DNA from 3 places in the Acinetobacter sp. NCu2D-2 genome. Region 3 is predicted to be linked to each of the others. Evidence: predicted binding sites of a transcription regulator. Region 3 holds the regulator's gene; each other region holds the start of a gene.

Region 1 (2,279 bases), 1.1 Mb from region 3:
TTGCAGTTAAAGCGGTCAACAATATGTTAATGGCTGTAAATTTATGTGCCGTTGCTGAAGGCTTTACCACGCTTAAAGCACATGGAGTTGAACTGAGTGAAGCCTTAGATTGTATCAATGCTTCGAGTGGTAAAAGCATGGTGACAGAAACGATTTTCCCACAACGAGTGCTTACTCGTGAATTTCCTGTAACCTTTGCCCTGCCACTTCTTGCTAAGGATACAGGCATTGCTTTAGATCTTGCCCGTGAAGCCAAACTTGCAACACCGGTACTGGCTACTGCACGAAATATGATTCAAGCAGCAAACGCTTCATCGGATAATGTTGTTGATTTTTCAAGTGCTGTCAAAATGTATGAATCATGGAGTAAAATCACACTTGAGTAATATCTCGCCATTGAATAATCATAATTAAACCGCAATATTGTGTGTAAATAGGCACATGAAGTGAACATTTAAAGGAACTCTCATGAACAAATTTTCTGTTGCAGCTGTAATGAGTCTAGCGACTTTGTTTGGGGCTTCAACTACGGTTTTTGCATCTGAACAAGAATGCAAAAAGTTAAAAAATGAGCATGACATCATCTATGCAGCGAAAGGCTTCTGCTTTAAAGACCCTGAAGCAAAAGCGAAATTCAATGATGAATGTCGCACACCAAACCCGAAATTCAATGAAAAAGAGAAACAAAAGCTTGACGAGATTAAACAACGTCAGAAAGAATTGAACTGTAAATAATACGTGTTCAAAACATTCAAGGAATAAATCATGACATATGATGATCAGAATATTTTTGCAAGAATTTTGCGTGGTGAACTCCCTGCAATTAAAGTCTATGAAGATGATCAAGTTCTTGCATTTATGGACATCATGCCTCAGGCAGAGGGTCACACTTTGGTGATTCCAAAAACACCTGCAGTGACCTTACTTGATTTAGCTCCTGAAGCTGCGGCTTATACCATTCAAATCGTGCAAAAAGTGGCGAAAGCCATTGAAAAAGCCTTAGGTGCTGAAGGCATTGTGTTAATGCAACTTTCAGGTGCTGCAGCCGGTCAAACTGTTCCTCATGTGCATTTCCATTTAATTCCAAGCTCTATTCATGAACTTGGTAAACATGCCGCACAAATGGGTGACCAAGACAAAATTAAAGTGCTTGCTGAAAAAATCAAAGCAGCACTTTAATTTTCTCAACTGATTTATAAAAGGAGCCTCGGCTCCTTTTTATTTATGTATCCATTTATTTTTCTAACGCAAATTCATTGATTGTCACTCATATTCAATGCTGCATGTTTTTATGACAACAACATGACCAATAAACGACAAAGTTAATAAATTAACATTTTGATTATATTTAATTTTATTGAAATATTTCTTTAACCATACTGTCTTATTCATCATCAATACTGAGCACCAATAGAGATGTAGCGATCAACGTCACTACAGAGATTCAAGACCACCGAAGTCTTTATTGGAGCACACAATGAAAAAAACCTTTATCGCATTTACGCTTGGGGCAACCGTATTCACACCCATCCTTGCATCTGCTGCAGATGTAAAAATTTATGGACGCGCGCATGTTTCACTGGATTATTTAGATGATGGTCAAGAGTATCGCGATGTCAACCTATCTTCAAATTCATCACGTATTGGTTTTAAAGCTGAACACCAACTTGAAAATGATATGACCGTGTTTGGACAAATTGAACAGGAAATTAATTTTGCTTCCGCAAGCAAAGATTCTAAAGGTGTTGATTTTGCGACACGCGACACCTTTGTTGGTCTCAAAGGTAATTTTGGACAGGTGAAAGTTGGACGCTTCGATAGTCCGTTTAAAGTGGCTCGAAATCCCGTGAATTACTTTGGAGATATGGTGGGTGATGTGCGTAATGTCACCCGTGTAGGTAATCAAAAGTTCGATGAACGCAATGAAAATACCATTGAATATAAATCTCCAAACTTTGCTGGTGGATTTAATGTCGCCGCTGCTGTATCCATGCATTCAGCAACGGGTATTGCTAAAGATGCAGACGGATCAGATCAAGATGACAACAAAGCCTATGATCTTGCACTCACCTATAAAAATGGTCCTAGCGATATTGCTGTTGCTTATGAGAAATATGAAGAAAACTCAATTGAAGCGAAAGCACGTCATGCAATTCGTGTTGCTGGCGCATATGACATCTCAGAGCAATTCAAGCTTGGTGCGCTCTATCAACACTCCAAAGTCAATAACGAAGATCAAAATGCATCCATCTACGGCGTTGCAGGTGAATATAAATTGG
Region 2 (2,279 bases), 970 kb from region 3:
TATTCCTTCACTGTTTCTTCTTGAGCAGGCGTCATCGCGGGTAAAGCATCTGCTTTATCCAAACGTTTAAACGCTGTAGTGCTCAAGTACATATCATTACGGAATTCTGCAACCTGATCTTCCGGTACTTCTTTGATGTTGCTATAAGTACCAACTTTCTCACCCAAATGATCAGTTAAGCTTGCCAATGCAGGCACTACTTCAGGCGTAATTTCTTTAGTCTGAATATACTTCGTGATCGTTGCGCGTGCTTGCTCATCAGGAATATCTTCATGCTGCGCATAAATCACTTGAGCAGTATTTTGAGACAATTGACTAAATGACTGAATGTGTTCTTGATCCAAGTTTTTATTCAGTGAATATGCCAATGGAACGCAGCCGATCAAGATTAACATGATCAAGCCCATACCTTTTTGACCATCATTTGAACCATGCGCAAAACTTACACCTGTACATGTGAAGATCAAAATGGCACGAATCAATGGTGGTGGTGGTTTATTACCTTCAGGCGGTTGGAAAAGTTCAAGCTGTTTACGGAAGATTTTCTTCACAAGCAAGAATAAAACTGCCGCAAAAGCAAAACCAATCAATGGAGAAAACAGTAGGGCTTTACCTACTTTCAGCACCTGTTCCATATCAATACCCGAAGCACCTGTGCCTGCGTGTAAGATATAGTTCATGATCCCCACACCTAAAATTGAACCAATCAAGGTGTGTGAACTTGATGCTGGGATACCAAGGAACCATGTTCCTAAGTTCCATAAAATGGCTGCAATCAGCATCGCAAAGACCATGGCAAAGCCTGCACCTGAACCGACATTCATGATCAGTTCAACAGGCAATAAAGCAATAATCCCGTAAGCCACCGCACCGCTTGCTACCATTACCCCAAGGAAATTACAAAAGCCAGCCCACATCACTGCAACAGGTGCAGACAGTGCATTGGTATAAATGACTGTCGCGACCGCATTGGCTGTGTCATGGAAGCCATTTACAAATTCAAAGCTAAGCGCGATAAATAAAGCCGTTGCCAACATGATCATTGAATAAAGACCAACAGGCGGAACGTGCGCTAAATCTGCAGTTAATTGAAAGCCAATATAAATCAGCGTAGAAATAATAAGTGTTAAAAACACCGGCATAAAAAATTTCGGTGTAGGCACATGAACATTGGTCGACTTTTGTGGAGCCGATTGTTGTGCAGAATCTACGGGAGTTTGATTAGAATTCATTCAAGCAGGAATAGAGGATTCAGAATGAATCTATTGTTCAATTTAATTATGACAGTTATATGACAATGTGCCGTTATCTGATGCAGTTATCTACACATTTTTGTCGTTTTTTTAATCTTAATACACACTTACCCATGAATTTTAATCTTTTTAATTACAATCACTTATAAAATATTCTATCTAATTATGTTATATCAGCTTAATTATTACCCTTAGATCTGCTTTGAAACATTTGCTGTCATATTCATGTCAAATGTTTTCATATTGCTAATTTAAGCTTCAATCATGACATTTTGATGACGCATCCGCGTGGATTTCGTCTTGTTCAGCCTAGCTTAAATCATTTCGCTCTTATCAAATTTTCATATCAAGCATATCCATCTTTCTGAGGAATGAGCCGCAGAATTCATTGTTTAATTCTGCTAAGATGACCGATGTTTTTGATTTCTGCTGAGAAAGTTTGAATGTCCACACTTGCCACTCTAAAAGAACTTCTTGCCAAGAGAATTTTAATTATCGATGGTGCAATGGGTACCATGATCCAACGCCATAAACTGGAAGAAGCCGATTATCGTGGTGAGCGTTTTGCAGATTGGGCATATGACCTTAAAGGCAACAATGACCTTTTGGTGTTAACTCAGCCACAGATTATTCAAGGCATTCACGAAGCCTATCTTGAAGCGGGTGCGGACATTATTGAAACCAATACCTTTAACGGTACACGTGTTTCCATGTCGGATTACCACATGGAAGACTTGGTCCCTGAGATTAACCGTGAAGCCGCGCGCCTTGCAAAAGAAGCCTGTGCCAAATATTCAACGCCTGAAAAACCACGTTTTGTGGCAGGTGTGATTGGGCCGACATCTCGTACGACGTCGATTTCACCGAATGTAAATGACCCTGCGTTTCGTAACATCACTTTTGATGAACTCAAAGTAAATTATATTGAGTCGACCAAAGCGCTCATTGAAGGCGGCGTCGATATCATCCTGATTGAAACCATTTTCGATACCTTAAATGCCAAAGCTGCCATCTTTGCCGTAAAAG
Region 3 (2,279 bases):
GCATTATTTATATTGATGCCATGCTGGTTCAAGAATTACATAATCAAGCAACCATCCAAGAAACTATGCAAAGGTTTGATCGTATGATTCATGCCTTTGTGATGCTGATGATGCCCAATCTGAAACGTACTGACGGCGAAATTGCCTTAGTGGCAACTGGTTTAAATGGTTACGTCACTCAGATTGCCATTCGTTGGGTCATGAGTGGCTTTAAGCAGTCGATGGATGATGTGCTTTCTTCATGCAGTATCGTATTTATGGCGTTATTGGAAAGCTTTTCTGAACAAGCTGAATGATGCGGATGCTTTGTAAAAAATGATTTCAATTGACCGCTTTTACGCATGATTACAGAAATGTGACTAAAATTTAGATCAATTGAAAACAAAGGCTTACCTCATTTTAATTTGAATTTATTGGCAGAATGATCAGAATCCTGTGACTTGCAATGATACTGTCACAATTAATCTTTGTAATAAGCCTGTCATATAAAATAGAACGGACCACCGTTGACATGAAAAAGGATATTGCGTTGTGAAAGATGACTATATTTTAATCGTCGATGACGAACTCCCGATTCGGGAAATGATCCATACGTCTTTAGATATGGCAGGTTTTCAGTGCCTACAAGCTGAAGATGCAAAACAAGCCCATCAAATGATTGTCGACCAACGTCCAGCTTTAATTTTACTGGACTGGATGATGCCGGGTGGTGTTAGCGGTGTAGATCTTTGCCGTCGTTTAAAACGCGATGAAAACCTCTCTGAAATTCCAGTGATTATGCTGACCGCTCGTGCAGAAGAAGACCATAAAGTTCAAGGTCTGGATGCCGGTGCAGACGACTACATGACCAAACCTTTTTCAACACGTGAATTGGTCTCGCGCATTAAAGCAGTATTACGCCGTGCCAATGCCATGAACGGTGAAAAAACCATTGATGCCAATGGCTTGGTGTTGGATCCTGTCAGCCAACGTGTGAGTTTTGCCAACAATATTTTAGATATGGGACCGACAGAATACCGTCTTTTGGCTTTCTTTATGACCCATCCAGAACGTGCTTATACACGCGCACAATTGCTTGACCAAGTTTGGGGTGTCAACGTATATATTGAAGACCGTACGATTGATGTGCATATTCGTCGCCTACGTAAGGTTTTAGAACCGTATAATGCTGACCGTTATGTGCAAACTGTACGTGGTACAGGTTATCGCTTCTCAACACGTGCTGATGCTGCGCTCGGCTAAATTTTAAGGTCAATATTGCTTTATGTATGAACCCTACCCCGTCCCCGAACTTGCTCGCGAACATAAACAATTTCGCTATAGCAGCTTGTGGGATTTTGCCAAACAGGATTTACGCTTACTGGCGTTATTCTTAGTCATTGCCTGCTTTATTGGCTATGGCATTGGTTATTTTTGGGTCTGCATCGTATTGGCTTTCGTGGCGTTCTTTGCTACACAAATGCGTTCACTGTATTTGGTCAATGAATGGATTTCCAATCGTCCTTATGATGTTCCACCCAACATCAATGGCATTTGGGGTGCATTGCTCTTTAACGTTTATCGTGCACAGCGCCAAGAACGCATTGTTCAGGCAGAAATGATGGCTTTAATTGACCGTGCTCAATCTTCATTAATTGCCTTGCAAGAAGCAGTTGTGTTGATTGATGAAAATCAACAAATTGAATGGTGGAATCCAGCGTCAGAACAGTTACTCGGCATTTCAGAAAATGACAAAGCTCGTAATATCTTAACCTTATTACGTCAGCCAAGCTTTGTTGAGTATTACAACGATATTGATGCTTCACCCGATGGTCTAAAGATGAAATCTTCAATGTTTGAAGATCATTATGTGCAAATCAAAATGACCCGCTTTGGTGGGGAAAGCCGTTTATTGGTCGCTTATGACATTACGCGGATGCATAACCTCGAGCAAATGCGTAAAGACTTTGTCGACAATATTTCGCATGAACTACGCACACCGCTGACCGTGCTGAGTGGCTATATTGAAACCTTTACCGACCAAGAAGATATAAGCCCACGCTGGAAGCGTGCTTTTGATCAAATGCAATCGCAAACGCGTCGTATGAATGCCTTGGTCAATGACTTACTACTCTTGTCGCGTTTAGAAAACGAAAAGAAAATTGCCAAAAACCAAATTATCGACATGCCAAATTTGATGAACCAATTGTTCGATGATGCACAGGCCTATAACGTCGATTATGGTCATACGCTTAATTTAGACATCGACAGCCACTGCGATTTGATCGGTTCAGATACAG

The links. The regulator PhoB, encoded in region 3, activates phosphate uptake and scavenging genes when phosphate is short. The targets are predictions, from matches to a motif close to TGTCATNAANCTGTCATAA.
Region 1: the regulator PhoB is predicted to act here: its motif matches at 1,290-1,308, upstream of A3K93_RS06435 (porin).
Region 2: the regulator PhoB is predicted to act here: its motif matches at 1,279-1,297, upstream of A3K93_RS03300 (inorganic phosphate transporter).

What each region holds. Positions count from the first base shown of each region.
Region 1 is NZ_CP015594.1:1,350,666-1,352,944, forward strand. Features, by position in the region: gene A3K93_RS06420 (NAD(P)-dependent oxidoreductase) at 1-386, shown strand, start outside; gene A3K93_RS06425 (YARHG domain-containing protein) at 469-735, shown strand; gene A3K93_RS06430 (HIT family protein) at 766-1,179, shown strand; gene A3K93_RS06435 (porin) at 1,478-2,279, shown strand, end outside.
Region 2 is NZ_CP015594.1:713,944-716,222, reverse strand. Features, by position in the region: gene A3K93_RS03300 (inorganic phosphate transporter) at 1-1,232, opposite strand, end outside; gene metH (methionine synthase) at 1,697-2,279, shown strand, end outside.
Region 3 is NZ_CP015594.1:2,487,223-2,489,501, forward strand. Features, by position in the region: gene A3K93_RS12005 (TetR/AcrR family transcriptional regulator) at 1-296, shown strand, start outside; gene phoB (phosphate regulon transcriptional regulator PhoB) at 532-1,242, shown strand; gene phoR (phosphate regulon sensor histidine kinase PhoR) at 1,265-2,279, shown strand, end outside.